DNA from 3 places in the Alteromonas sp. M12 genome. Region 2 is predicted to be linked to each of the others. Evidence: predicted binding sites of a transcription regulator. Region 2 holds the regulator's gene; each other region holds the start of a gene.

Region 1 (10,580 bases), 310 kb from region 2:
CTACGGGGAGTAGGGCATCGAGCACCTTAATTCCGGTTTGTAATGGTTCTGTAACTGGTAAGCGTGACATGATCTCAGGTGCTGGACGCTCAATAGGTAAGCGTGGCGTTTGTGCAAGTTGACCTTTGCCATCTACGGCATGACCTAGAGGATTAATGACACGCCCCAATAGGTGTTCGCCCACTACAATGTCCATTACCCGGCCAGTTCGCTGTACTTGGTCGCCTACGCTTAATTGACAATAGTCACCTAACAATACGACGCCAACCTCATTTTCATCTAGATTAAACGCAATGCCGAAGATATTATTTGGAAAAAGTACTAATTCCTCAAAGCCAACACCTGGTAGGCCAGTAACCGATGCGATACCTTGGGACACACTTTCAACAATGCCTATTTCCTGAAGCACACAATTGATATTCGCATCACCATTGGATTGTTTTAGTTGTGCAAACAGTGAGTCATAGTTTTGCTTTAAACTAGGCTGAGGATCCGGCTTCATTTTGTCTCCGCACTTATTTAATTTCATCTGTGTTTGGGCTCTTACTGGCGTCAAACTTGGTCTCGTCATCTGCTAGGTCATCTGTTAAGTCAAGTGAACTTGTTTTAGGTATCTGATGATTGATACTCTCTTTTAATAGATTTAAATAATTGTGTGCACTCCAGGGTATTTTCCAACCATCAAAAATAACCTCTATGCCACAAATTAGCTCAGGGTTGAGTGTGTAAATAAATTTGATTGCTTCAGCGTTATCTTTCGAATAGGTTTTAATGAACCATTGCTGTAAGGCGTTTTTTTGCGCCGCGCTTAACGCAAAGGTACTGTGAATAGAAATGTGTAAATTTGAGTTAATAGCTTTATCTATTTCAGCGTGTTGTTTGCTGTCCATAATGGTGAGTTGTAGTAATAATTTGTCGAACATCAAATTTTGAACGTCACTATCAGCAAGATCCCGCAGTACTTTTCTACAGGTGGCATATACTTCCTGCATACTTTTTGTTACAACTTCTTGTTGCAAACTTTGCATATCTTGCTCTATTCCTTGCAGCCGATTAGCAAGAATATCCGCGGCCTCTTGTTGTGCCAAGGCAAGTAATTTTTGTCGTTCGTCTTTGGCCTCTTGATTGGATTGACGAATAATCTCGCTGCGCTGTTTTTCTATTTGGCTTAGTTTTAATTGATACTCAGCTTGAAGTGCTTCTGCTTGCTGGTTTTTATCATTTGCGGCACTTAAAATCTGCGCAATTTCGGTTTCTCGTTTATTCAGACCGTTGATAATGGGGTGATATAAAAAGCGTTTTAATAACCACAATAATATTAAAAAATTGACGGTTTGAGCGATTACGGTAAACCAATCGATAGGCATTATTTAGTTCCCAATTTTATCTACAAAATAGTTCCAAAAGGGATTACTAAAAAGCACGATCATCGAAACTACAAAACAATAAATGGCCGTAGACTCAATCATGGCTAAGCCCACAAATAGCGTTCGAGTTATGGTTGATGACGCATCTGGTTGTTGTGCGAGTGCTTTTAATGCATTGGCTATCGCTGTCCCTTCAGCTAAAGAAGGGCCTAATACTCCGATGCCAATTGTCAGCCCCGCAGTGATGATCGAACAAATAGCAATTAGGGTGAGGTTATCCATTAGTTTTCTCCTGTGTCGAAACGGATATTGATGTAAATTTGGGGGTGCTTTGCTGATCCTGCGCAGTGGCTGCAGCGATATACACAGCTGCGAGAATAAAGAATATGTAGGCTTGTACCATTCCGGTTAATAGACCTAACAAAGACATAATAATGGGGAATACAAATGGGGAGATAATCAGCAAAATAGCGATAATCATGGCTCCGCTCATCATATTTCCAAATAAGCGTACCGACAACGCTAAGGTACGAGAGAGCTCACCTATGATATTAAACGGCAGCATAAAGACATTAGGTTGAGCGTAAGACTGCAAATATTTTAATACTCCCTTTTGTTTTATTCCGTAATAGGGGACAGAAATAAACACACAGAATGACAATGCGATTGTGGTAGACAAAGAACCTGTTGGTGGCTCAAAGCGAGGAAATATAGTGAGCAAATTAGCCGTTGCAATAAACAAAAATAGGGTGCCTAGAAAGCCAATGTATTTAGCCGGCTTACGCAAACCTGCTTCGCTTATTTGCTGCAAAATAGTCACTACTAATACTTCTAAACCATTTTGCCAGCGAGTAGGCTGCAATTGATCATTCAATTTACGGGTAATCAGATACGCACTTAGTACTAAAATAGCCATTATCAACCAAGTGAAAACGATAGTGGCATTTAGCTTTAAAAAGCCAAACTGCCAAAAGATGATTTCATCGGGCGTAATATGCATGGTTGTGAACCTTCTCTGTTATTTCTGAATTACCAATAAGTGAAACCATGTGCTTCTCATTTAGTTGTTAAACTGGATTGGGTTTTGCACTAATTGACAACATTCTATTAGTTACGACTCGACCAATTAGAAAACCGATCAAGCATGAAATAAGTAGCCAAAATTGCTGATTTGAAATTAAATAGAAGGCAATTAAGCTCAACCCCATGCGCAATATAAAACCACCGATAAACCAATAAACCGGTTGTGCTGATCGCAGTCCTTTTTGCACCGTAATCCATAAGCTATAGAAAAAGCTAATGCCTAAAACAACACCCGCAACCAACGCAAATAGCATATTTAATGGTTCGATCATGGTTAGTCTTCCTCGTCTGTTGAGTTGTTATCATTCTGGTTGTGAATCGCTTGATGCTCTTTGGTGACCCAGCCCCATGCAGTGAAGCAACCAATAGCTAAGCCGGCCAATAATAACGCTAAAGTCCAAGAGCGTTGTCCATCGTAATTTTTGTCTATCCAAATGCCTAAACTGACACCCAAAAAAGTCGGTACCGCCACTGACCAACCTATGACTCCCATCATGCCTAACCCAAACCATACACCGGGATTTTTGTGGCGTTTCGCTTTTAGTTTTAATTGCGCTTTTGTTTCTACTTGCTTCACCAAAGAATGCGTTGTGTGTTTTTCGGGTTGTGACTTGCCATCTTTGCTAGACATTAGGCATCAATCTCTAGACATTGATGAAAACTGCTTTAAAAAAGTCGTTTCTAATTTGGCTAACACACTGCGCAATTCCAATTGTTGTTGATCTAATTTTAGAAATTCTTGCTCGACAGTTTCGTGCAACTGCTCTAAAGAACTACCAATTACGGCTCTGCGTACAGAGATCAGCAACTGCTTTCCTGTTTTAACCAGCATACCTTCATCAATCGCAATATAAGCATACTCATTAGCAGATACCTGATAGGTTAAAATACCAGGCACCACAGGTGTCACGCAGTCCAGTCGATTGGGTAAAATCCCAAAACTACCTTCGGGGGTTTCGACTACAACACTGATGACATCCTTTATTTCCAAAAATATTTGATGGGGAAGTAAAATTTTAACTTGCATGTTGGTTGTCCTGTTGGCCTGCCTCTGCACTATCACTTTTTGATTTCAAGGCTTCACTAACGTCACCAATCATGTATAACGCACTTTCAGGATAGTCATCAAAATCACCCTGCAGAATTTGCTCACATCCGCTTAGGGCACTTTCCAAACTAACAAATTTTCCTTGCATGCCAGTGAATTGTTCCGTAGTGAAAAAAGGCTGTGTAAAGAAGCGCTCCAAACGACGGGCACGAGTAACTATTTTACGGTCTTTATTAGAAAGCTGCTCTAATCCAAGCATCGCGATAATGTCTTTTAATTCATCATATTGAGCGAGTATTTGTCTGACTTGTTGAGCTAATTTGTAATGCCGCTCACCGACGATATTTGCTGTTGCTAAACTTGAACTGGATTGCAGCGGGTCGATGGATGGATATAGGCCTTCACTGGCACGTTTTCGGGAAAGTACCAATGTTGCCGAAAGGTGTGAAAAAGTATGGGTTGCGGCAGGATCGGTGAAGTCATCGGCAGGCACATACACAGCTTGTATCGATGTTATCGCACCATTTTGCGTGTTCGCTATGCGCTCTTCCAAACCGGATAACTCGGTACCCAATGTTGGCTGATAACCCATCCTCGAAGGCATTTGTCCCATCAGGCCAGATACCTCAGAGCCGGCCTGAATAAACCGAAAAATATTGTCAATTAATAGCAAAACATCTTTGTGTTCATCGTCACGAAAATACTCCGCCATAGTGAGGGCGGCATGACCAATTCGAAAGCGGCTACCGGGCGGCTCGTTCATTTGTCCGAATAGCATAACCATATTATCCAGCACGCCAGCCTGCTTCATTTCCCGATAAAGCTCTTCACCTTCACGGCAACGCTCGCCAATACCACAAAAGATACTCACTCCTTTTTGATGGCTAACCATGTTGTGGATCATTTCTGTTAACAGTACCGTTTTACCCACACCAGCACCGCCAAATAAACCCGCCTTGCCACCACGTTCAAGTGGGCATAACACATCGACAATTTTGATTCCGGTCTCGAAAATTTGTAATTGACTGGATAATTTAGATAACGGCGGGGGATTTTGATGCACACTGCGACGTTCACAGTTTTGGTCAAAACCTTTGCCGTCAATAGGGTTGCCGAACACGTTAAACATACGCGATATGATTTGTTTGCCGATAGGCACGGTAAGAGGCTGGCCAGAGTCTTCAGCTTGCATACCTCTGGCTAAACCCTGAGTAGGGGTCAGTGCAATGGTACGTACTTTATTGTTAGGTAATTGGGTAAGCACTTCTAACGCGATAGTGCGATTTTTAGCATAGACAATATTGTGAATAGCAGGCGGTTTGTGATCGAACTTAATTTCGACAATGCTACCGCGCACGGCACTGACTACACCGACTTGACTAGGTGCGTGTTGCCCATCTTCTATTAATGAATCAGAGGATTCTATACTCGACATTTACGATGCACCTTAGTTGACATGATCATTATAAATTTCATTGCTGCTTGCGAATTGATCTCGATCAAACTCACAAATGATAATGGTTTATAAATTAAGTAAAGGTTATCGCTAATTTATTTATATTTATTGGGTTTTAAGAGTTAGACGTATCTTCTAGCTTAGCAACCCCAAAACTTATCCCTAACGAGATGGCGCTTTGTAGGGTTAGGTCGTCCTTTGAAACCCCTTTGGTTTGATTTGCGACTTGTTCTAAAGGGACGCTGGTTAATTGGTTATTTTGTTGTACAACAACCCGTCCGAATTGTTTTTCAGTAACCAGTTTTGCTGCAAAGGTACCCACGTTTGTAGCAAAAATACGGTCATTTGCTGTGGGCGAACCGCCGCGCTGAATATGTCCTAAAGAGGTTGCTCTTACTTCAATACTTAAGCGTTTTTCCAGCTGACTTTTAAGTACATTTGAAATACCGCCTAAACGTATCGGATCTGGGCTGTCAGAAATCGTTTGTTGCACGGCCATAGATCCATTTTCAGGTTTTGCGCCCTCTGCAATCACAATAATAGAATAGTGCTGATCACTGGCTCTTAATTCGCATGCTGAGACGATTTCATCCAGATTATAAGGAAATTCTGGAATCAGAATGACATCTGCTCCCCCTGCAACGCCTGCATGTAGCGCAATCCATCCGGCGTAACGTCCCATGGTTTCAAGGATCATAATTCGTTTGTGTGAATGGCCGGTGGTACGCAATCTATCAATTGCTTCGGTTACAATTGATACCGCCGTTTCAAAACCAAATGTGCGTTCGGTGCACATCAAGTCGTTATCAATTGTTTTCGGAACCCCAACAATATTCATACCTAGTTTTGTTAGTTCATAGGCTATTGACATAGTGCCATCACCGCCAATCATCACTATGGCATCAAGACCGAGCTCTTGATAATAAGACTTCACATCTTGTGAGCAGTCTTTACCTTGGTAATCAAAAGGATTTGCCTTATTACTGGTACCTAAAATGGTACCGCCTAAGGGTAAGATCCCACTGCAGTCAGCATAACTTAATTGACGTACTTTACGTTTTAGTAGGCCATCAAAACCATCTTCGATACCTATAATTTCGGCATTGTTGTTTAACATTAACGATTTTGCTACAGCGCGTATTGCTGCATTTAAACCCTGACAATCACCACCGCCAGTCAGAATGCCTATCCGCATTTTTTAAACTTCCTACGTATTCTAATAATTGATATTGGTCATCTATTTATATCGGGGAGTATCACCCAACGACTTTACCACTGTCTGGTGATTGCGCTATTAGTAATAACCCTTACTTTGTATATCAAAATAGCAGAAGAAGAGGCGAGTTTGTTCCATCTCGCAAAGCAAATATGCGGGTATGTCGTCAGTTAATCTCTCATTTTAAACCGACTATAACCACTTTCGTTTTTTGAAAAATAGCAACATGCCACAAACCATGCTTAAAATAATTAACCAAACTACCAGGTAACCGTAGGGTGACAATAATTCAGGCATACTCAGAGGGCCGGCGCTGGGATTGAAATTCATGCCATAAATACCCACCACAAAAGTAGGTGGTATAAATAGTGTGGCAATGATGGTCAATACCCGCATGACTTCATTTAATTTCAAACTAACTAAACTCATGTACAGCTCCATCAAACCATTTGTCATTTCATGGTAGGTTTCGATTAATTCAAGTAACGAAATACTATGGTCGTAACAATCCCTTAAAAAAACTTTAGTTTTTGCGCTTATTAGGCTTTGCGTGTCGTCTCTGATGAGTTGGTTAAGCAGCTCTCGTTGTGGCCAAATTTGCCTTCTTAGTAAAACCACATCGCGGCGTAATTGATGAATTTTCTGTAAGATTTCTTTATCGTGATTTTTTAATAATAGCTCTTCTGTTGAATCAATCAGCTGCGCATAAGTTTCCAGTACCGGAAAGCACCAATCAACCACGGAATCAATTAAACTGTAAAACAAGTAGTCAGCTTTATGGGTTCGCATCTTGCCGCTAGCAAGGTTTAATCTGGTTTTGACGCCAGAGAACGGGTTGAATTGACCACTGCAAAAAGAAACCACAGTGCCCTTCATTAAAAATAAGCTAACTTGTTGCAGATAAATATTCGATTCGCTTTGCACAGGTAGCGAAAAAATAGAGAAAATTTGACCATCGTGGGTTTCTATTTTAGGCCGTTCGGCTCGGTTGGCAACGTCCTCAATATATAACTCGTGTATTCCAAAATTCGTTGCCAAATGACTCAATAATGCTTTGTCAGGATTACCCTGAACGTGCACCCAAGTAATATTGTCTTTATTGACGTATTCCATGCATTGTTCGACCGTAATACCACTTTGTTCAACCACTTGATGTTCATTGTAGTTAAACAAAGTAATGTTAACCGCCCCATCAACAGATGCATCAATAAGCCCTGGTTGCGCCCCTGGCTGACCATATTGTTTGCGGAATAGTTTCATAATTGTCCTTATATGATGGCTTAGATAACACCACTAACTCTAGGCTATATTTCGTTGCTAATTTAGCACTACAGGAAAAGATGTAACATCATCATTAAACTAGAAAAGGATTTAATTAACCACATAATTGGTCGTTCACCCCGAATACTCGTGAAGCAATACAGACATTTTAATTATCGACGCAGCAAGCACCATTTTAAAGGGGAGGGCTGTTTTCCCTCCTTTGTTGGGGGGAACCTTTATTTGCGATATGTTTTGAGGATGGAGTAATAATTTGATACTAATAACTGTAAAAGTTATTCAACAGAGGTCGGTATGTGTTCGAAAGCACTACATGGTTCTTCAACTATCAAATTCATGTTAACGCTAGTTAAGTGTTTATACTCTTGCCAACCAATTATCAAATTCACGCTGTAATACTGACAATTTTTGAGATGATATGCGTTCCATATCGCTGATGTTGACAACATTGCATCCGTTAATATTCTCTTCCTGCAATAAGCGAGATAGTGTTTTATGATACTTATCCATCAAAAATGCTACGAACGCCCAGCTTGTAGCATACATTTCGGTTCTTTGAGTGTCCCAGTGGTGCTGATTTGCATTAAATAAGGTTACCAGTGGAATAGCGCCAAATTTACGGATATGAGTTACCCAATGGTTATACAAAGGGTTATCAGTGTGACTTGTTTCGGCATATTCAGCGATCCCCTCATTTAGCCATCTATTTATGTGTCCAAACCAATGACGATTAATCGAGTGCATTGCTTCATGGACCGCTGTATTAACACTCTGTTCATCATTATTCATCATAACAACTGACTCATTTATACTGCTTGCGTAAAATCCGATTGCTGACTTAACAGAGGGGGCTATACGTTTCTGATAAGTGCTGTAATTATTTACATCTGTGAATAATCTAAAATTGATGGTTATCGGCTTTACTAATTGTTTTGGAGTGATCTGAGCAAATAATGCTTTGTTTGCCATAACCCGCGATTCAATTTTATGTTGGAGACTAAATGGCGGGTGAGTGCCAGTGTAGTTAATAGATAGTTCTTCGGGGCGAATTGTTCCTATCACTGAAACCGGAGTGGCACTGTCAATCTTACGTGGCTTATCGCTAAGGTGGCGAGTGCCGCTATCATCTATCCATGTGTATATTTGCTTGCTCGCAGATTTAGGCCGCTTATCAGAGCATACTGCGTCGCTGGCAGATAACTCAGTATGATTAATTAAATTGGCATTTGCAGTTTTTTTACTGGCTTGTTTAGAACTAACACGTGGTTCTACATTTTGTTGTTTTTTAGAGTTTTCGAAAGTTAAATTTTGCTGGGAAATGCGTTCGTTTTTGTGGTCAATCAACCCATCGATATAAGATATGGGGTGTGAAAACCATTCTGGCAAAGGAAAGCGATCTCTACCGATATAAAGCACAACAATAGAGTTAACAACGATAAGCGATAAAGCTACTCCAAGCTTTAATACACGATTTATGTTTATGAACATAAATGTCCTTATAAAATGCCTATAATTCAAAGAAATATTTTAAATTTAAATGTATATCAGCAGATTTTAAAATGATTAACTAGACTCTAAATAGAGCCAAGTTATCTAGAATAATACGTAATTTAAGCTTAATTAACGGTTTTGTTTTATCTGTATCAAGATGCTTAGACACTAAGATTAGTGAGTGAAGTTTTAGAGGTGTCCATTACTAGCAAGTTGCTAATTCCTCAGGTTTCCATACAAACAGATAAACTGGTGATAATCATTGGCAAATTCGTCATTCGTCTTCTTACTTTAATTGAAAAATTATTGCCATTTAAATAATAGAGAATCATACGGTTTTTCTGAATGTTATTGATAAGAGGTCATCTCAAATAACATGGTGGACATTGTTTGAAAAGGTAATAAATATTGCAGCACTTAAGGCATATAGAAGTATTCAAATACCCAATATTTAGTTAGACCCGATTATCTAAATTGATCTTAAGTACAAGGATCATATTTAGTTAATAAATTCCCATTGTTGCCGTACAAGGATCGATAAATACTCAATACACTCTGCCTTGCATTTTCTTCTTCAGCAATTTTAACGGTTCTAATTTGATGTTTCCTGTATTCGATTGCGGCTCTATTAATGAGGGGGAATGTTAAGGGCTTGAATTTTTCAGTGTATAGTCCTTTCACTAGACCAACGAATAGGTCAACATCATTTTCCATCTCGGCTTTAATAATTGCGTAACCTAGGGTTCCCATGTCAGCAATTATATAATAATGCTCTCTCATCTTTTTATATGGTGTCATCTTAGGAGAGTTAGCATTAGTGGCAATTAACTTATTTAAATTGTCTATTACCTGTTCTGCATTTTCTTTATATTGTTTGACTAATTCCAAGACGTTGTTGCTGTTAATGCTTGTAGAATGATCAGCATAATTAAACTGCATGTCTCGGGACAAACTTTTTGCGTAGAGTCCATAATAAATATTACAAACTGGGTTTGAATTCGCATTATTGGCGTAAAAAAGCGTTACTAATAAGAATAAACAACTAAAAAAGCGGTTGAGCGTTAGTATATTTACCATTGGATCCTTCCTTGCGCTTAAATCGTGTTAGGGTAATTTAATTCTGCCATTAAGTATTTTATTGGTCAATATTTGAACAGTGCGTTTTAGGGGGGCGACTTTTCTATTGGCATTTAGAGCATATTTTAACGGGTTAGTTGAACACGAATTGATTGTTAAAGTTATTTATTTGAAATTTGTGAAAGAGTCTCCTAATTTAATGTAATATATTTGCCTTAAATGGAATTAAAATGTCAAATAATGACTTAGGTACACTCGCTTCCTCAAAACGTGAACTCACTTTCATCCGGTACCTCGCGGCGTTAGGCCTATTGTTGGTGGAAATATTGGATATGAATTCTATTTAGGTAGTGGCGACACACTTCCAATCTTAGCGGGAGTGTTAATTGGCGCAATAGCAGGCGCACTGTGCGCAAAAGCGCTGAGCATCGCCATTCAAATCGCTGTAATGGCACTCATTGTTTTATATTACGCAAATCGAATTTTCAATATCTGGGCTTTGATAACCTCATAACCCATATATCTGTGGGGTCACCCATAAGTCAGCCGTTGAAATATATC
Region 2 (10,580 bases):
ACCGCCAAAGTCCAACCTTTTAAGGGCTGTGATTTCGAACGATGACTAGTTTTGTTTATATCTAAGTTAACGGGCAGTACAAATGGCGAGTGAAATGAAGACTTCATGAAACCAAACTTAATTAAACATAGCCTTATGAAACAACTGTTTCACCGATTAGTCAAGAGAAACAGTTGATTGAATGGTGGTTTTTACTCTAATTCGTCTAATTGTTTGAATAAATTGGAAATTGCATCAATACGATTTTGTTCAGCGTACCTATCGGAATTGAGAATTTGATTGCATATAACTGAAATTACACTCATAGGAGCAGAGTAGCTGTCTAAGGGTAATTCTTGTCCTAGTTGACATATAAATAATTGGTTTACCTTTTCTTTGTATATTTGTGCCGAGGGGTCGGCCATTAATACAAGTTGTTTTTTAGGGATAAGATCTATCAATTTTTCAACAATTTTGGGGCGTCGACGAAAGGCAATAATAATGACTAATTCGTCGTTAGAGATATCTTCAATTTCTTCACCAAGGGTTTGACCAGGAAGGGGTAAAAGCCTTACTTTTCCTCGTACTTGCAGAAGCTGTTGGCGAAAATGCATCGCCACCGGGTAGCTATTTCTAAAGCCAATTAAGGTTATTCTAGAAGCAAGTGTTATCGACTCTACTAGTTGAGTAATATCTTCAGGTTTTACATTATCCCAAGTTTGTCTTATTCGATCTAATTCTTGAGTGATATAATCGTTGTTCTTATGCACCGTGCCTAACGGCATACCAGCATTACGAGCTTGGCGCATTTGATCTTTTACTTGTTGAAGGTTGTCATAACCTAACTGCCGAAAGAAACGACTTACGGTTGCTTTAGAGGTGAGGGTGATTTGCGCTATTTCAGCTACAGATAAATTTAAAACATCAGTTGGGTTTTGTTGCAGATAATTAGCAATTTTACGCCCATTTGGTGACAGCTGCTGGTAAGATTGAGAGATAAGCGCTACAAATTTTGATTTTGGCAAACCATTTTCCAAGATAATGAGTTAATCCAGATCTAGTGTAACCAAAAGCGCGTCATCTACAAAGTTTAAACGCTTCAAAATCAAGGAATATAGTACAAATCATGTTTAAAGGGTTTACAAAATCATCCAAGGTGGTGGTGTTAACTGGCGCTGGCATTTCCGCCGAGTCAGGTTTGAAAACGTTTAGAGATAATGATGGTTTATGGGAAAAGCACCGTGTTGAAGATGTTGCAACTCCTGAAGCATTTGAACGTAATCCCGACTTGGTCTATCGTTTTTACAATCAGCGCAGAGCGCAATTACAGTCGCCAGAAATCGCCCCTAATAAAGGTCATTTAGCATTGGCTGAATTAGAGGAGTATTTAGCAGACAACTTTCTTTTAATTACCCAGAATGTTGATAATTTGCATGAAAGAGCAGGCTCAAAACGACTTTTACATATGCACGGCGACTTATTAAGTTACCGCTGTTTAGGAAGTCAAAAAGTAACAGAAACTTTTGATTCTTACGATCAAAATAGTCAATGTGATTGTTGCCATCAACCGAATATGGTTCGACCGAATATTGTGTGGTTTGGTGAAATGCCAATGTATATGGACGAAATATCTGAAGCATTAGCAAAAGCCGATCTTTTTATATCTGTAGGGACTTCCGGAAACGTGTATCCTGCTGCTGGGTTTGTTCAACAGGCGAGTCTTTATGGTGCCCATTGTGTTGAGCTAAATTTAGAACCAAGTAACGGTTTTAGTGCGTTTTCAGAGAGTCACTATGGACCTGCTACAGAAGTTATTCCTGATTATATAGAGTCGCTAATAAAGCCATGATTTTTCCTGATTTATCCCCATATTGGTTAGAGTTCGCTGCTATTGCTAGCTTACATTTTTTTGCGGTTGCCAGTCCTGGTCCTGATTTTGCTGTGGTTTTAAAACAAAGTATAAGTAGTGGAAGGCGTTCTGCTATGTATACCAGTGTGGGTGTCGGCGCGGGAATTTTGATCCATGTTACTTACTCTTTATTGGGCATTGGTATCTTAATTAAAACCACACCATGGCTATTTCAAGTATTTGCCTATTTGGCGGCAGCTTACTTGCTGTATTTGGGCTGGGGGGCTGTCCGCAGTGTGCCAAATAGATTAGAAAATGATGTATCATTGCAAGCACAACCAATTGAGAAACAGGTTACTTCTGATAAAAAGTCTTTCTTAATTGGCTTTATGACAAATGGATTAAACCCTAAAGCTACTTTGTTTTTTCTAACCGTATTTGCAGTTGCTGTAGCCCCACAAACTCCAATGCTAATAAAATTTAGCTACGGCATTTATTTAGCTTTTGCGACGGGCATATGGTTTTGTTTTTTGTCGTACATAATGAGTGGCTCTAAAATTCGCTCTTCATTACTGAAAAATGGTTATATTTTTGATCGAATCATGGGCGTTATTCTAATTGTATTAGCCATTAACCTCCTTTTGTCCACTTAATTTAACGAATGAAATATTGATGTTTAAACTCATACAAAAAAACTATTCAGAACTTATTAAACAGAACTTAAATGGTGAATATAACTTTAACTTGAAGAATATATTGGCCAAGGGATTTAAAAATACTACTGGTAGTATTTTAATTTTCTTGCAAATGTTACTGGTGGTTTTTGGACTAAGTTTGTTAATTGCAACGGCATTTTTCAAATTTAATGATATACAGACCATGGAACAAGTAACTCAAAGTCATCTGATGACATTGGATTTAATTATTCAAATGGTTTTAGCGCCTGTCACTGCAGCATTGATGTTACAAGGAGCTCGGTCTCATCTGAAGCGAGTGGGTTCTGTTAAGTTTTTATTCTCAACCATTCCACAAGCAATCCCTATATGTTTGGTAACCGCATTTATAATCATAATAACTAAAGCTGGGATGACGTTATTTATCTTGCCTGGTTTATATTTAATGATCGCTACGAGTTTTGCAGTATTATTGGTAGCAGATAAAAAGTTCACACCAATAGATGCATTATTACTTTCTATTAAGATGGTAAACCGTTATTTATTCCCGTTCACTATTTTATATGTCGTATTTTTATTGTTGTTGCTACTTTCGATAGTTTCTTTTGGGATTGGTTTGCTACTGTTTTTACCCTATTACTATAATATTAATGGTTTATTGTATTGTGAACTTTTTGGTTACGGTAACAGTACAGACAATAACAATTTAAACGATGAGACCCAACAACAAGGGTCTGATGGAGATACTACATTTGATGCATAACGTTGACTTTCCAGGCCCTAGACGGATTCTCTATTTGGGAATAATCTGGGTGTTTGGCGCTGTAGTGTTAAGTTACCCATTTTTATTTCCACCAAAGGAGTTAGATCCTTTTGATGAGCAAAATATCGCTCCTTATGTAGAACAAAAAATGCCTAACTTCGCTAAGATACAATCAATTACGGAACGGAAAAAAGCATTTTTCGACTATTTGTTACCTGCAATTCATCATCACAATAAAGTGATTATTCAAAAACGGGATTTTCTGAATGAAATAAAAAACGCAATTGAACAACAATTGCCTTTTAGTTATTTGCAGCAAAAGAGACTCGATTCACTAGTGAAAGAATATCGCGTTGACCCTGACGACGATTTGAATTCAATCGTGGACCGATTAATGCGTCGAATAGACATTATTCCTGTTGAGTTGGTGCTTATGCAAGCAGCGAACGAGTCAGCTTGGGGAACCTCTCGATTTGCTCAAAAAGGTTATAATTTTTTTGGACTTTGGTGTTTCCGAAAAGGGTGCGGTTTTGTACCAAAACGGCGAAATGAAGATGCCGCTCATGAGGTGGCTAAGTTTAAAAGTTTGGATCACGCAGTGAGTACCTATTTCCGCAATTTAAATCGACATGATGCGTATAAAGAGTTAAGGGCGATTCGTCTATCTTTGCGTGAAAACGACAAACAAATTACAGCAGAAAAGCTAGCCAAAGGGTTGAAAAGTTACTCCCAGCGGGGTGATGAATATATCGAAGAGTTAATCAATATGATACGTTTCAATAGGAAGTTTTTACCAGTATGAAAATCTTAAGTTTTACCTTAGTGTTGTTTAGTTTTTGTGGTTTGGCTTTTGCTGATACACTTTCAGTTGAATACTCAAGTTTTTACAGTCACCTTAAAAAAATCGATAATGAAGAAACACCTGCATTGCAATTTGCATTTGGTTTTAAAAACGTCAGAAATGGCGATTTATGTGAAATTAAAACCGCTAATATAGTCACTCAAAAAGTCACACTACCTGTTACAGTAACGCCTGAAAACCGGTTTTTGTTACCCACCGAAAAAGCATTAAGCCAAGCTAAAGCAATTGTCGAATTTGAACTATTAGAAAATAATAATCAATGTGACATGTCAGTTCAGTTGGAAACTAAACCTTCTTATTTAAAACAGCAATATACACATCAAGAGTTACAAGATTTGTATCAGCAATACACAGTGTTTTTTGATGATATGGGCAGCTTTTTGTCGTTCCTAATGCCGTCAGTTACCGGCTTGCAGTTTTATTTCGATAATGTTGACAGAGACTCTATTCCTGCCGAAATTTATCTCGATGAACATCATGCAGTAATTACCGGAGACTGGCTAGAGCAGGGCAATCAGATCCAGTTTTCTGAAGCCCCATATCGCGTGACAGCAATAACCAAATAACGATATCCGTAGAGTGAATTAGTCGAGACGCAATTGATATTTAATCTGCGCAGCAACACGGTTGACGCTTTGACGCCCCTCTTCAATTAACTCAGCCGCGCGATGAAACTCCATAATGCCAAAGTCGCGTAACTGGGGTTCAATTAGTATATCGGGGGGATCGCCAGCTAATCGCGAGCGGGTGACTCTTGCCTGAAGGATATCTAACGAACTGGACATGACACCTAACATACTAGGGGTATTGTCAGTTAATTTAACATTTGATGATTTTTGCGTCGCCGTTACTTGCTCCGGCGTTTCTACCTGAGTTTCTGAGGTGGTTATTTGCTCTTCACTATTGGCGTCAAAGTCAGAATCCAGTGCCATGTTTTCTAGATCTTCTAAAGATTCAAGCTCATCATCGTCCATATCATTGTCTTTTTTGAACTTGCCACTGAAAAGACGCTGCATAAACGACTGACTTTTATTAAAAAAATCATTGGTTCGTTTTTGATTATTTTCATGTTCCATTTGATATTGAGCTTGAACTTCAGGCCTAAAATCTGCACTTAGATTAACCGCAAAAACAAAGTCAGCACCTAGTTGCCGACAAAGATTTACCGGCACTGGGTTGACCACAGCACCATCCACTAGCCAACGGCCTTTGTGCGCAATGGGTGGAAACAGGGCAGGTATTGCACAGGATGCTCTAACCGCATCCGCAATAGGACCTTGAGTAAATGAAACCTCTTTACCACTATATAAATCGGTCGCCACAACACCTAAGGGTTTGGATAAGTGTTCAAAGTCTCGTTCGCAAAAATTGTCTTCGAGGGCTTTAAACACTTTAATTCCGCTAGCCAGTCCACCTTTACGAAATCCAACCCCTAACAGTCCTAAAACTTGCCACTCAGTTAGAGAGCTTGCCCATTCTGCGAGTGGATCCAGTTTATTGCTTGCATACGCGGCTCCTACATAGGCACCAATGGAACAACCAGCGACCACGTCAACCTTGATGCCTAGTTCTTCTAACGCCTGTATTATACCGATATGCGCCCAACCTCGAGCAGCGCCGCTTCCTAGTGCTAATCCAATTTTCATTTACTAAAATGATCCTTAACTAATATTGATTATTTTGACAGTGTCATCAGCACTTGTTGAAGGTGTAGAAAAATCTTCTTGATCAAATCCAATATCACCGTTAACAAACGGTGTTTGTTGCGTCTCTAAGGTTTTAAAGTCGAAAAGTTCACTATCGGCAAGATGCGAAGGCACGACATTCTGCATTGCCCTAAACATACTTTCAATCCTACCCGGAAAACGCTTGTTCCAGTCTACTAGCATGTTTTTAATAACTTTGCGTTGTAGGTTCTCTTGCGAGCCACATAAATTACAAGGAATAATCGGGAACTCAATTAAATCAGAATATTGTGTAATTTCTTTTTCAGCACAGTAGGCTAGGGGGCGAATGACCATTTGTTTGCCATCATCGCTGACTAACTTGGGAGGCATAGATTTTAAGCGTCCGCCATAAAACATGTTTAAGAATAGTGTTTCTAACATGTCGTCACGGTGGTGCCCCAACGCGATTTTAGTTGCGCCTAGTCGGGTTGCCGTCTTGTAAAGTATCCCTCTGCGTAATCTAGAGCATAGTGAACAAGTTGTTTTTCCCTCTGGAATTTTATCTTTTACAATCGAATAGGTGTCTTCCGTGACGATTTCAAATGGAACTTGCAATTCTTGTAAGTAGTTAGGCAGTATCTCAGCGGGGAAGCCTGGTTGTTTCTGATCTAAATTAACCGCAATAATTTCAAATTTAATTGGCGCAATCTTTTGCAGAAACATTAAAATATCAAGCATGGTGTAACTGTCTTTTCCGCCAGACAGGCAGACCATTACCTTATCGCCATCTTCGATCATATTAAAATCGGCAATTGCTTTGCCTACATTTCGTCTTAGGCGCTTTTGAAGTTTATTAAAACTGTATTTTTTACTCTCAGACAGAGACTCGACCTTACTCATCTTATTCCTAGAAAAACATTGCTATCAGCGCGGATTATACCTGTCCTCATAAAGGACATAAACACCCTAAATTTAAATGTTTGCAGTCATTTTCTAAGAATCACAAGGTTATGTAAGGTTAATGTTTAAGAGGACACTCAAAGCCTTCTGGTTTAATTGCTAAAACGTCACAATTGAGTGAATCTATTGTATGTTCAGCCGTGTTACCGATAAGGGCGGCTGTAATACCGGTGCGACCTACAGTACCGATAACCACTAACTCTGCGTCGATAGCTTTTGCCACTGAAGGAATGACATCCTCAGGCAAACCTTCACTAAGATGCTGATTTTCTTGTGGGATATTGAATTCTTGAGCGTGCTCAAGCATACATTTGGCGTGGTGTTGTTTAACTGACTCTGTATAGCCAACCGGATCGAACTCTGGTATTTCGATGGCAATATTAACCGGTGTACCTGGGTAAGAATTAACCAAGTTTACATGTCCTTCCAGTAAATCAGCCATCAATCCAGCGGTTTTAGTGATTAACTTGTTTAAGCTATGATGTTCTTCATCTTCACTGCCCACATCTACCGCAGCTAAAATATTGCCATTAATAGGCCAATCATGTTCTTTAACAAGTAAAACTGGAACCGGTGATTTACGTAGGATATGCCAATCAGTCGGGGTGAATATCACTGACTTTAGGGTGTCATGCTCGTGGGTTCCTTTGACGATTAAATCATAGCTGTGATCAATCACTTCGAACAATACACTTTCATATGGCCGATTATGCCAGACCACTTTTATATCTACTGAAATAGATGAGTTAGCCGCTAGGGGTTCAACTATATTGGCAAGCCAATCGGTTTTGTCATCCACCACAGCTTGGCGCATCGTTTCTCTTTCATCCACGGTGAGCATAGTGGTCATTTCATAAGAGAAATCATATATGGAGAGAAACGCGGTAATACTAGCGCCGGTTTTTTCTGCCAATAAAAGCGCTCTTCTAAACGCTTTTTGATCTTCTGAAGTTGGGTCTACAACAGCTAGTATTTTGTTAAATACGGACATAAATTAATTCCCTTCAAACGTTTACACTACGTATATTAAGTGTATGGCTACTTTAGCTAGTTTGCCAATTAACAGACTAATTGTTTTGACCTGAATCAATTTAAATTAAAAGACTTAACCGCAGGCTTGTTTATTTAAAACGTGTTCACCAAGTTTCTCTCTAAGTACCGCCAAATTGAGAATTTGTATAAATTTCCCATCAACTTTGATGATATTTTCTTTTTGAAAACGGGTGAGTAAACGACTCACGGTTTCAACAGTTAAACCAAGGTGATTACCAATTTCGTTTCGGGTCATGGTTAAATTAAATTCTAATTCAGAAAAACCGCGAGAGCGAAAACGATCTGATAGATTAATTAGGAAGTGGGCAAGACGTTCTTCTGCTGTGCGCTTGTTTAATAACATCATGAGACTGTGATCTTGGTTTATTTCTGTGCTCATAATTTTAAGCATTTCTTTGCGCAGTGTAGGAAGTTGTGCGCTCATAATATCTAACTTGTCGTAAGGTAACTCACAAACCATGGAGGTTTCCATCGCTTGATTATAACTTTGATATTTTTCAGAAAATAGTCCATCAAAGCCGACAATATCACCGGGAAAATGAAACCCTGTAATTTGTTGTTCGCCATCGGGAGAGGTTATGTAAGATTTAAATGAGCCCGTTCTTACTGCAAACAGCGACGTAAATTTTTGCCCAGGAATAGTTAATTGATCATTTTTATGCAAAGGGCGCTTGCGTTCTATGATTTCGTCCAAACTCTCCATTTCAGTCTGATTCAGAGCCACCGGTATACATAGGTGATTAAAACTGCAGTTTTGACAGCGAATACTGAACTTGTTCGGATCTGACATTAGTTAATTCCAATTAATTCATTAGTTACCAATTATGAATCCCTTGGTAACATAAAATCAAGCCAAATAAGCATAATAAGACTGCAACGCTTCGTTTTACCACTGGTTGGGTCAACCATCCTCTTATTTGGCTGGCGCTGGCTCCCATTGCTAACATGATGGGCAAAGTTCCCAAGCCAAAGCAAAACATGGTGATAGCACCTTGTACCGCACTGCCGGTGGAAACACTCCATGTTAACGTCGAATAAACCAATCCACAGGGCAACCAGCCCCAGATTAGGCCATAGGGTACAGCATAGATTGGGTGTTTAAAGGGAATGAAACGCTTTGATATGGGACTAATTATACGCCAAAAAATAGCGCCAACTTTTTCTACTTTAACCAGTAGTTTTGACCACTGTCCCACATATAATCCAAGCAGAACCATAAATACTCCGCCAAAAAGAGTCAGTGCTTGAGGATTGATAAAGGATTTTGTGGTGACGATCTGACCCAACAGCCCAGCGATTGCGCCAGCGAAACTATAAGATAAAATGCGGCCTGAATTATAGGCAATTAAATACGGCCATTGTGACTTATTCTTTGGTAATGCAAAGGTAAATGAGGTCACAATTCCACCGCACATCCCAGCGCAATGCACACTTCCAGCAAGTCCGATTAATATTGCAGAAAACCAGCTTAAGTCGTTCATTTGTCGTTAGTTTTTGGCTTTTTTACTTGTACTTTTTTATCCACGTCATCATCGAATAGAATGTTGTATCCTTGACGCTCTAAATCTTCAAACTGATTGGATTTGACCGCCCAAAAAAAGATCCCTATGGCTAACAGTACTAGCACAATAGCGATGGGGATTAGCACATAAATGATACTCACTTTAATTTCCTATTAGCGCTGGTTAACGTAGTAAACGAATAGAGTTTGCGACCACAATAATTGAACTTAACGACATGCCAATTACGGCCATCCACGGGCTTAAATATCCGGCTACTGCTAGGGGAAGAATTAACGCGTTATAGCCAATGGCCCAAACCATGTTCTGTTTGATTTTGGTACGCACTTTAATCGCCATACTAACAGCAAACTTAACATTACTTAATTTTGAATTTAATAAAATGATATCGGCAGAACGTTTCGCCATGTCACTGGCGTCACCTACCGCAATTGATACATCAGCAGCGGCCAAAACTGGGGCGTCATTGATGCCATCACCAATCATCAAAACTTTGTGTCCTTTGGCTTGTAAGTTTTGAATGTATGTCAGTTTTTGTATTGGCGTTTGTCTAAAATAAACGTTTGGGATACCTAAAGAATCAGCGACCAAAGACGCGTTTATTTCTGAGTCACCACTTAACATCACCAATTGTTTGCTGCGTAAGTCATCGACGAGTTGTTTTGCGTCTTTTTTAACTACATCTTTTACGCTAAATGCAGCAATTAACTGATTGCCCAATTGCAGATAAACTCGAGAGTCATCCTCAGTGGGTCGTAAACCATCACTGTTATCAAGAATACTTATGTTACCTATCTTAACGACTTGAGATTGGTAGGTTCCTTGTAAACCTTTTCCCGCCACAGTAACTACTTGGGAAACTGCGCAGGGGGTCTGAGATTGAAACGCGTGAGATATCGGATGTTTTGAATAGAGTTCTAATCCAGCAGCTAAATTATAAACAAAAGTTTCATCTGCTGCGTTAAAGAGCTCGACGTCACTTACACTGAAATGTCCATTGGTTAGCGTGCCTGTTTTATCAAAAATCACGGTGTCGACATCAGGCATAACATCGATAATATTTGCTCTTTTAACTAATAAGCCATATTGATTTAATTTTGCTATTGCACTGGTTAAAGCCGTCGGCGTTGCCAAGCTAAGGGCGCAAGGGCAGGTCGCAACTAGGATTGATATGGCAACCCAAAAAGCGCGTTCTGGTTGATAAGCCAGCCAGCCAACGTAACTTATTAAGGTGATACCTAGAACAATTACAA
Region 3 (10,580 bases), 1.2 Mb from region 2:
CGGCATTTGAACACTATTTACTTGCCCTAGAGGTCAATAATTTAAACCGCACTGCAATGTTTAAATTATACCAGTTAGCTTCCAGAGGCATTAACAGTGACAAGTTTGAGCATTTTACTACTGAGTTTTTACAACAAAATCCCGAAGCACATTTCCATCGTAGTATGTTTGCGGACTTTTTGCTTAATCAGAATCGTTTTGAAGAAGCTTCGAAGCATTATGAGAAATTAGTAAAAATTCAAGATTTACCGAACAAAGCTTATATGTTCAATAACTTAGCTAACATTTATGTTAATAAAGATTTGACTAAAGCGAACCAATATATCGAAGAAGCACTAGCCCTTGGAGCAGAAAATGCGGCAATTTATGATACCCAAGGATGGATCAAAACATTACAAGGCAAACATGAAGAAGGACTAACGATATTGCGTAAATCTTTTGCAATGAATTCTAATTCGCCTTCTAATCAATATCACTTAGCCTTCACTTTGCAAAAGCTAGGAAGAACGGGTGAAGCTAAAGCTTCTTTGCAAAGAGCCCTATCTTCTGATCAGGATTTCATCGAAAAGAAGCAAGCTAAAGCGTTGTTAGAAAAACTCTAAAATCATCGTTTGAAGTAAATAAAAAACGCCGACTACAAATAGTAATCGGCGTTTTAATAAACGGCCTTACAATGGGTATAGCAACAACAATGCTGTACCCAAATTCTCGGTTTAACTAATCTTCAATGAATCACCATCCATATCGATTCGAATAGTACTTTCAGCCTGAATCTCTCCTGCTAGCAACCGTTGTGCTAGCGGATTTTCAATCTCCATCTGAATTGCTCGTTTAAGCGGTCTTGCTCCGTATACAGGATCAAAACCAGCCTCAGCGATTTTTTCCAGAGCTGCTGGCGACAAATCAAGTTCAAAGCCTTTTTCAAGTAGACGCTGACGTAAAGACTGTAACTGTATCTTAGCGATAGCTTTGATTTGTTCCAAACCAAGTGGATGAAACACCACTACATCATCAATACGGTTTATGAATTCAGGTCTAAATTGTTGCTCAACGATCTGCATTACCATATTTTTCATTTCGGAATACTGACTCTCTTGATGTTTGTCTTGAATTACATCAGAACCAATATTCGAGGTCATGATTATGACCGTATTTTTAAAATCAACAGTTCGACCTTGACCATCGGTTAGACGACCATCATCCAGTACTTGCAATAAAATGTTGAACACATCTGGATGCGCTTTTTCAACTTCATCCAACAATATGACTGAGTAAGGTTTTCTTCTTACCGCTTCGGTCAAGTATCCACCTTCTTCATAACCGACATACCCTGGAGGCGCACCCACTAAACGGGAAACCGAGTGTTTTTCCATAAATTCTGACATATCGATACGCACCATTGCTTGCTCAGTATCAAACATAAAGTTAGCAAGGGCTTTACATAGCTCTGTTTTACCTACACCGGTAGGGCCTAAGAACAAAAATGAACCTATAGGTCGACTGGGATCAGACAATCCGGCGCGAGAACGTCGTATAGCGTTACTCACTGCGTTCACCGCTTCTGTTTGACCAATCACTCGACTTTGCAAGGCTTCTTCCATGCGCAACAGCTTGTCTTTTTCCCCTTCAAGCATTTTGTTGACGGGAATGCCTGTCCAGCGCGATAACACATCCGCGATTTCGTTTTCAGTCACTTTATTTTTTAACAACTGAGTTTCTGTTTGCTCCGCTTCTGATGCTTGTTCTAATTTCAGTTCAAGTTCAGGAATGCGGCCGTATTGTAATTCTGACATGCGATTAAGATCAGAAGCCCGACGCGCTATTTCCATATCTAATTTAGCTTGCTCAAGTTCAGATTTAATATGCTGTGTACCTTGCATCGCACTTTTTTCAGCATTCCAAATGGCTTCAAACTCAGAAAATTTGTTTTCTAATTGTTCACGCTCCAATTCAATTAGTTCTAGGCGTTTATGACTGGCATCATCTTTTTCTTTAGATAGCGCCTGCTCTTCTAGCTTTAATTGAATTATTCTACGTTCTAAACGATCCATGTCCTCTGGTTTAGAATCCATCTGCATACGGATACTGGAGGCAGCTTCATCAATCAAATCAATCGCTTTATCTGGTAACTGTCGATCCGAAATATAGCGATGCGATAACGACGCTGCTGCGACAATTGCCGGATCAGTAATATCAACAGAATGGTGCAATTCATAACGTTCTTTGAGCCCACGTAAGATCGCAATGGTGTCCTCAACACTAGGTTGATCGACAATGACTTTTTGGAAACGTCGCTCTAAAGCAGCGTCTTTTTCAATGTATTGACGATACTCATCTAATGTCGTTGCGCCAACGCAGTGTAATTCCCCTCGCGCCAAAGCAGGTTTGAGCATATTACCAGCGTCCATCGCGCCTTCGCCTTTACCCGCGCCGACCATAGTGTGCAACTCGTCGATGAATAAGATCACCCGACCTTCTTCTTTAGACAGTTCATTTAGCACTGCTTTTAAACGCTCTTCAAATTCACCTCTAAATTTTGCTCCTGCGATAAGTGCGCCCATATCCAGAGATAGCACACGCTTATTTTTCAATCCTTCAGGCACTTCAGAATTAATAATCCGCTGTGCTAAACCTTCTACGATAGCGGTTTTACCCACGCCAGGCTCACCGATTAATACAGGGTTGTTTTTGGTACGTCGTTGTAAAACTTGGATAGTACGGCGTATCTCGTCATCTCTACCTATCACTGGATCCAGTTTGCCCTGCTCTGCTCGTTCAGTAAGATCTGTAGTGTATTTTTCCAACGCTTGACGTACATCTTCGGCATTCGGATCGGTCACTTTTTGACCACCTCGCATGGTTTCAATGCCTTTCTCGATTTGTGATTGGGTAATGCCTAGCTGACGAAGAATATCGCCTAGTTTGCCTTTATCTTCTAATGCAGCTAACACAAACACTTCAGAACTAATGTATTCGTCTTTACGTTTCTGGGCGATTTTATCGCTCAGGTTCAACAGTACAATGGAGTCTTTGCTCAATTGCACATCGCCGCCAATCCCTTCTACTCTGGGCAATCTATCAATTGCCTCTGCTAGGGATGAGCGTAAACCATTAACGTTAGCTCCTACGCTATCAAACAACGAGCGAATTGAACCACCTTGCTGATTAAGCAAAGCTGTCATTAAATGGACAGGGTCGATATATTGGTGGTCTCGGCCCAATGCAATCGATTGTGCGTCAGAGATTGCCATCTGAAATTTACTGGTAAATCTATCTAATCGCATAAAATTTCCTCAAAATTGATTTACCAACTTAATGGGTACTTTTAGTAACCAATTCAAGGTAAGGAATGATTAATGATTGATCTAGATCAGTAAATTGTCGATAAACGCGAGAGAATTGCGATTTTAATTTGGAATAAGGCCTAAAGTTGGATTTAGGAAAAAAAGCTACTGAATTTATAGCAACTCAAATTACAATTACTGTAAATAAATACCGCATACAAATCGACCTGTCTGAGCTTGGCCGTGATGTTGGGCATACCGATGAGAGTAGAAGTCGCCATGATGAACATAAGTACATATACCACTTTCTACAAAACTACCCACACCTATTGAATGACACTTTTCACGGGCTATTTGGGCTAAACTACACAAGTATTTTCCCTTTTCCGTATCTTTAACAAATGCTTCAGGATACTGAGCAAATACTTTCCTCAAATCCTCAGATACTTGGAAATGTCGTTGCGAAATATGCGGGCCGACCCAAACCGTCAAAGCACCAGGCTCACAATTCATCGCAGCAATTGTGTTTTCAATAATACCATTGGCTAAACCGCGCCAGCCAGCGTGAATGGCCGCCACACAAGTGCCGGCAGTATTCGCCACAAGAATTGGCATACAATCAGCAGTCATCACAGCGCATACACTTTTTCTTTCAGTGGTAAAACTGGCGTCGGCTTTGGCAACTTCTAGAGGTAAAAAATAATCTTTTGTAATACGAATACATCGAATTCCGTGTACTTGCGTTAACCAAGCCACCGAGTCTGCACATGGCAATGCATCTCGATTAAACTGCACATCAGCTGGATTATCGCCAACATGCATTGCCAAATTATTACTCTCGTATGGGGGCTGGCTAACTCCCATTTTACGTGTGGTATAAAAAGCCTTAACACCTTCAGGCAAAGTCCAATGAGGCGTCCGAATTGGGCTTGATAACACAGCTTCAGTCATCGGCAAATCCATGTTCCTTGGTATCTTCTTTGAGAACAGATAGTAGTTCCACCATGTCATCTGGTAAAGGAGCCTGCCAACTCATCCACTCCCCTGTTGTAGGATGAGATAGTTCCAATTGAATAGCGTGCAATGCTTGGCGTTTAAATCCTCTTAACATGTTAATCATATCTTCAGAACAGGCTTTAGGTAAACGTGGTCTGCCGCCATATAACACATCTCCAACTAACGGATATCGCAAATGGGACATATGGACGCGAATTTGGTGGGTACGGCCGGTTTCTAATTTTAGTCTTAGGTGCGTATGGGCGCGATATTTCTGTTTAATACGATAATGAGTGACCGCTGGTTTACCGGTTTCACGGACAGCCATACTGGTACGTTTAGTCGGATGTCGCCCAATCGGAGCATCAACGATACCACCAGCGACCATAGTGCCATAGACCACAGCTTCATATTCTCGACTAATTTCGCGAGCTTGAAGTTGTTCAACCAAATGAGTCTGGGCAGGAACTGTTTTGGCAACGACCATAAGGCCTGTTGTATCTTTGTCGAGGCGATGAACAATACCAGCTCTTGGAACACTAGCGACCTCTGGTGCGTGGCTAAGCAGAGCGTTTAATATTGTGCCGTCTGCATTTCCGGCTCCAGGATGAACAACAAGATCCGTTGGTTTGTTAATCACTAATATATGTTCGTCTTCATACACTATATTTAATTCGATATCTTGCGCCACATGATTTTCTTGCACCTGCAACGTGGCGTCTATGGATACTTGCTCACCACCAAATACTTTTTCTCTTGGTTTATCGCACACAGTCCCATTTAGACTGACACTTCCGGCTAAAATCCATTCTTTTAAGCGAGATCGTGAATAATCAGGGAACAATTCGGCTAAAGCTTGATCTAACCGTTTACCAATTAATGTTTCTGGTACATCTGTAGAGAGTTTTATCGCTTGAGGATCGCTGGGCATGTAAAATTGTGTCCTTAAAGATCTATAAAAATATAATTTCCCGCAACTGGCAATATAATTCACATTATGCGGGTACAAATGCAAACGCCAGATATCACGATTAGGTGATTTATAACAAAACGTGCATCCCATGGATCCCTAGGGTAGAATGCCTCGGATCGATGGATTACTGAAAACAAAGTTTAGCGGATTTTTTAACGCCTGCTAAATCCCTGTATAGAATAAGAGTAACATGACATTTAAAAATTCATTCTACAAACTAATCATTCTGCTTTCTGTTGCCACTATGTATGGCTGTTCTTCTTCACCTGATGATGAAGATATTTTAATTGGGAACAGAAGCGAAAGTGCGCTGTATGATCAAGCAAAAGAAAGTATGTCGCAAGGTAATTTCAACGTTGCGACGGAAATATTAAGTACACTTGATTCTCGTTTCCCTTTTGGACCACATTCACACCAAGTGCAATTAGATCTGATTTACTCTTATTATAAAGTAGGTAAAACAGATGAAGCTATTGCCACTATTGATAGATTTGTGCGACTCAATCCTAATCACTCAGATGTGGATTATGCACTATATATGCGTGGTTTAACTAATTTAGATGCTGATAAAAACCTTTTCCAAGAACTGGTTGGCATTGATCGCTCAGATCGAGACCCGAGCCGTTCACGAGAAGCATTTTCTGATTTTCGCCGTTTAATTAATAAATTTCCCGATAGTAAATACGCTGCTGATGCTAAAAAGCGCATGGTGTTTATTAAAAATCGTTTAGCCAAGTATGAAATCGCCGTTGCACGTTTTTATATGCGCAGAGAAGCTTATGTTGCTGCTGCAAATCGTGGCAGATACGTGCTTGAATACTTCCCTGATTCTAGTGAAATTCAAAATGCATTAGAGATAATGGTTGAATGTTATGACCAACTGGAACTTGAAGAATTAAAAAATAATGCGTTAAAAACCTTGAGACTCAATTATCCAGACAGTCGCTACGTTAGCTAACAGATAAATCTAACGTACTAATTAATTTAAATCATTAAAAAACGCGCTGACAATAATTGCCAGCGCGTTTTTTTTATGGATTGTTAGGATTATACCTAGAAAAACAAGTGACTAAAGGGATTAAGCAAACGTGCGATACCAGATGTGAAGTGCAAGGGCGCATCAACAATGGTAAACACCAAACAGCCTTCACTGGCTTCAGAATATGGCGCGTGAGTATTTTCGCTATTCATCAGAATAAAGTCACCCGTATCATAATGTGAAATACCGTCACTAAACTCACCATCAATCACCAAGGTCAGTTCTGTTCCTCTGTGAGTGTGTTCCGGCACCCGCCCCTGTTTTTGCATAAAAATAAAATTAGCTTTACCTATGGGACCTAAATCAACGGGAGCTTGCCAAAGGTTTCCCAATAGATGTGACCAATTACCGGTCTTTTCAACATAGCGTTTCAAAGCTCTGGGGACAGTAAATTTGCGACCATCTAATTCTATCTGATGGGATTGAGAGATATTGCTCGGCCCCTCAGCAGCGGGTAAACAGGTAATTTCAGCTAACATAGATGCAAAATCAGTGGGTTGTTCAGCCATTCTGTCAATAGGTTGCTCAACAAGTATTTTCGCAGATGCACTTTCTAACTGAGAAATTTGCCTTTTACATTGTGGGCACATGTCAGCATGGGCGGAAATCACCAGCGACAACGCTGGAGCACTTAAGCCTTGAGCAAAATCGCTCAACTGCTGCTGAGTTGGGTGGAAATTAATCATCGTCTTTAATCAACTCTTTCAATCGTTGTAACGCCAACCTTGTACGAGACTTCACAGTCCCCAAAGGAATATCTAGCTGTGAAGCAACCTCTTGTTGAGATTTGCCCTCAATATAAATGGCTTCAATAACCACTTTCTGCTTTTCTGGAAGAGATTCGAACATGGTATTTATTTGTTGCATGGTCATTTGCTGTTCCAGCGAAACCTCGTTGACATCCGCTGTATGCTCGCACAACACTGGCCACAAGTCGTCTGAACAGATGTCTTCCTTGCGGTTTTGTTGTTTGCGCAACATGTCAAATCGTAGATTTCTAGCTATAGTAAAAATCCATGTCGAAGGGGAACCTTTTTCAGCATTGAATAAATGCGCTTTTTGCCAAACATTAGACATAGTGTCTTGCACTAACTCCATCGCCAGCGCTTCGTTTCCTGTTTGTTTCAAGCAATAAGATCTGAGCCTAGGTGCGAAGTAATTAAATACTTCAGCGAACGAACGCTTACAGCGCATTTCAGCCACTGTAACCAAGTGCTCAGACATTTCTTTAGCACATTCTTTAGGTGTGGGTATATTTGCATTTTTCGACTGCAATGGAATTCCGACCAGCATGCGTACTTTCCTGAAATCAAATTATTTCAATTTATACGCATTCAAATAGATAAGGATCACTTTACCAGTTGTGATAAAAATTCCAAGGCTGCTAGACAATCTTTCTGCTGTAAAAAGGTTTGTTTCTGATCTGCATCGACAGGGAGAAGTTCTAACCAGCGATAAACCACCCAAACCGGATCGTCGAATTTGGGGTTAGGGTAAAGCGCTTGAACTTCTGGGTATTTATCGAAAATTTCTTTTAATTTTAAATCTACATCGATATTTCGAGTTTCAACTGCCGAAGATGTCCAGTTTTCTTGCCAGCGGCACTGTCCGATTCTGAGATCGTCCTTTGCCGTCTCAACTGATTCTATACATACACAAGAATGGCCCTTGACAGTGATACCCAGCAAGCCATCTTCCAATAAATCAAAGTCTTCAACTGTGACATAAGTCCCAATTGGATACATATGTTGGTTTGATGTTTTGTCACCCATTGAATTGAGCATACTAATAACGAAGCCAGATTGTTCAGCACAAGCCTCTTTTACCATTCGAATATATCTGGGTTCAAAAATACGTAATGACATTACGCCACCTGGCAATATATGTGCAGACAATGGAAACAATGGAGAAGTAAAGGTTTCAGAAGCCAATTTGCTGTTCCTAATTATTCATCACTAACATCTACGCTAGGCAAAGCAAATTAGATCCAAATAATCTGAAATTTCATCGTTCACCGAAGTTCACCACAAACTAGACTATTTTTAGTCTAAATATGATCCCAATGAAACTGGGTCGAGTAAACCTAACTATGAGCTAACAGAAAGTATTGATCATGAGTGTATTGAAAAAATTCGAAAATTTTTACCGAAACTTGTCGTTGCAATCAATTGCTCACTTGGGCGATGTATATGCTCCCGAAGCAACTTTGATAGACCCGCTTAGCCAACATCAAGGGCTTAAATGTATAAAAGATTACTTTGAAAATTTACTTACTAACACATCAAAATGTGACTGTTTGATTCAACATATCACTGAGGTTGAGGGTGATATTTTCGTAACCTGGAAAATGAGAATAGTGCACCCCCAGCTAAATTCGGGGAAAGAATTTGAAGTTGACGGTATTAGTCACTTAAAAAGCGCTAACGATAAGATTGTATTCCACCGAGATTATTACGACTTGGGAGAGATGATTTATGAGCAAGTCCCGCTGCTAAAACATATTATCAGGGCACTTAAACGAAGGTTAGTCTCATGAAAACAATTTTAATCACAGGCGCAACATCTGGCATTGGTAAAGCGCTCACGCTTTTGTGTGCACAAAAAAATTACAAGGTAATTGCTTGCGGACGAAATCAAGACGCGTTAGAAGCGCTGGCGAAATACGACAATATATCGACACTCAAATTCGATATAGCGAATCAACAGCAAGTTGCTGACGCTTTGCAAAACGTGCATCCAGATATCGCGGTGCTAAACGCAGGTGTGTGCGAATATGTCGATATAGATTGCTTTGAAGTGACATTGTTTAAACGGGTGTTTGACGTCAATTTCATGGGTGTCGTAAATTGCACTGCTTCACTAATCAAAGCGAGCAGTCCACCACAGCAAATAGTGATTGTGGATAGTTTAGCGAGATTGCTGCCCTTCACTCGCAGTCAAGCATATGGTGCCAGTAAAGCAGCCTTACACTACTTCAGTAAGAGTATGCAAGTTGACCTAGCGCCCAAAAACATCCTCATTCAGAGCGCTTCTCCAGGCTTTGTAGAAACACCATTAACGGATAAAAATGATTTCGAAATGCCAATGAAAATTAGCGTCAATGAGGCTGCTGATGCCTTATTAGTGGGAATTGAACAGCGCCATTCAAGCATTTATTTCCCCAAAAAATTAAGTTTTATATTACGTTTTTTAAATCTTTTTCCTGCATGGGCGAAATTTAAAATAAGCAGCAAAATGAAGAATACTCAGGATACTGAATGAAAAAGCGAATCGCGATTATTGGAAGCGGCATTTCTGGCATAACATGTGGCCATTTACTCCATGAAAAGTTCGACATTACCGTGTTCGAAGCCAATAACTACATTGGCGGCCACACCGCCACTGTAGATGTTGATGTAGCCGGAAAAAGTTACGCCATAGACACTGGGTTTATAGTCTACAACGATTGGACTTATCCTAACTTTATTAAGCTACTTGCAAAAATCGGGGTGGCAGGTCAACCCACAGAAATGAGTTTCAGTGTGAAAAACCTGAGTGAAAACTTAGAATACAACGGCAATACAATTAATAGTCTATTCGCCCAACGAAGAAATATTCTTCGTCCTAAATTTCACCGAATTGTCCGCGACATATTGCGCTTCAATAAATTATGTAAACAACTTTTTAGTGAACAAACGCCCGAACAAATTGGCGATATCACTCTGGGCGAGTTTTTAATTCAACATAAATTTAGCGAAGATTTTAATCACAACTATATTTTACCTATGTGCGCTGCGATTTGGTCAGCAACGTTGCAAGATATTAAAGGCTTTCAGCTCGCGTTCTTTTTACAATTTTTCAATAACCATGGGTTATTAAATATCACTGACAGACCACAATGGTACACCATCATTGGTGGCTCCAGAGAATATATAAATCCATTAACAGAAGGTTTCAGGGACAAAATTCTATTGAACAGTCCTATTAGTCAAGTGGAATATGTAGATGGCAAATATCGTATTACATTGGCGGCAGTCGATGGGGATCTAAGTAACAGCAACTTTGAATTCGATGAAGTGATATTTGCCTGTCATAGTGATCAGGCGCTAAAAATGATTAAAAACCCTTCTATTGCACAACAAGATATTTTATCGGCTATGCCCTACAGTCCCAATGAAGTGGTATTGCACACTGATACCTCTGTATTGCCGAAGCGCAGATTGGCTTGGGCGAGTTGGAATTATTTACTCAAAGGTGGTCCTAACGAGGAACAAGAACCAACATCACTCACTTACAACATGAATATTTT

What was found. Region 2 encodes FNR, which switches genes on or off when oxygen is low (the NO sensors DNR and NnrR bind a similar motif). Its sites were predicted from a motif close to TTGATCTAGATCAA; they were not measured.
Region 1: a site for FNR is predicted at 4,988-5,001, ahead of atpD (F0F1 ATP synthase subunit beta). Genes of this name have one in related genera too.
Region 3: a site for FNR is predicted at 3,361-3,374, ahead of clpB (ATP-dependent chaperone ClpB). Genes of this name have one in related genera too.

The regions. Positions count from the first base shown of each region.
Region 1 covers NZ_CP144164.1:2,841,785-2,852,364, reverse strand. Annotated here, with positions in the region: gene VUI23_RS12310 (alternate F1F0 ATPase, F1 subunit alpha) at 1-502, opposite strand, end outside; gene VUI23_RS12305 (F0F1 ATP synthase subunit B) at 516-1,367, opposite strand; gene VUI23_RS12300 (F0F1 ATP synthase subunit C) at 1,371-1,649, opposite strand; gene VUI23_RS12295 (F0F1 ATP synthase subunit A) at 1,642-2,367, opposite strand; gene VUI23_RS12290 (ATP synthase subunit I) at 2,435-2,722, opposite strand; gene VUI23_RS12285 (AtpZ/AtpI family protein) at 2,725-3,081, opposite strand; gene VUI23_RS12280 (F0F1 ATP synthase subunit epsilon) at 3,088-3,477, opposite strand; gene atpD (F0F1 ATP synthase subunit beta) at 3,467-4,933, opposite strand; gene VUI23_RS12270 (ATP-dependent 6-phosphofructokinase) at 5,070-6,149, opposite strand; gene corA (magnesium/cobalt transporter CorA) at 6,363-7,430, opposite strand; gene VUI23_RS12260 (hypothetical protein) at 7,809-8,939, opposite strand; gene VUI23_RS12255 (hypothetical protein) at 9,423-10,019, opposite strand.
Region 2 covers NZ_CP144164.1:2,536,600-2,547,179, reverse strand. Annotated here, with positions in the region: gene VUI23_RS10870 (amidase) at 1-107, opposite strand, end outside; gene VUI23_RS10865 (MurR/RpiR family transcriptional regulator) at 192-1,004, opposite strand; gene cobB (Sir2 family NAD+-dependent deacetylase) at 1,106-1,828, shown strand; gene VUI23_RS10855 (LysE family translocator) at 1,825-2,481, shown strand; gene VUI23_RS10850 (hypothetical protein) at 2,501-3,265, shown strand; gene VUI23_RS10845 (glucosaminidase domain-containing protein) at 3,258-4,067, shown strand; gene VUI23_RS10840 (DUF2987 domain-containing protein) at 4,064-4,693, shown strand; gene VUI23_RS10835 (patatin-like phospholipase family protein) at 4,712-5,773, opposite strand; gene ttcA (tRNA 2-thiocytidine(32) synthetase TtcA) at 5,789-6,676, opposite strand; gene uspE (universal stress protein UspE) at 6,813-7,745, opposite strand; gene fnr (fumarate/nitrate reduction transcriptional regulator Fnr) at 7,860-8,597, opposite strand; gene VUI23_RS10815 (sulfite exporter TauE/SafE family protein) at 8,623-9,288, opposite strand; gene ccoS (cbb3-type cytochrome oxidase assembly protein CcoS) at 9,285-9,470, opposite strand; gene VUI23_RS10805 (heavy metal translocating P-type ATPase) at 9,493-10,580, opposite strand, start outside.
Region 3 covers NZ_CP144164.1:1,376,032-1,386,611, reverse strand. Annotated here, with positions in the region: gene prsT (XrtA/PEP-CTERM system TPR-repeat protein PrsT) at 1-602, shown strand, start outside; gene clpB (ATP-dependent chaperone ClpB) at 714-3,284, opposite strand; gene pgeF (peptidoglycan editing factor PgeF) at 3,480-4,235, opposite strand; gene rluD (23S rRNA pseudouridine(1911/1915/1917) synthase RluD) at 4,228-5,211, opposite strand; gene VUI23_RS05875 (outer membrane protein assembly factor BamD) at 5,444-6,211, shown strand; gene VUI23_RS05870 (ChrR family anti-sigma-E factor) at 6,307-6,978, opposite strand; gene VUI23_RS05865 (sigma-70 family RNA polymerase sigma factor) at 6,971-7,585, opposite strand; gene VUI23_RS05860 (LON peptidase substrate-binding domain-containing protein) at 7,642-8,223, opposite strand; gene VUI23_RS05855 (nuclear transport factor 2 family protein) at 8,406-8,828, shown strand; gene VUI23_RS05850 (SDR family NAD(P)-dependent oxidoreductase) at 8,825-9,553, shown strand; gene VUI23_RS05845 (FAD-dependent oxidoreductase) at 9,550-10,580, shown strand, end outside.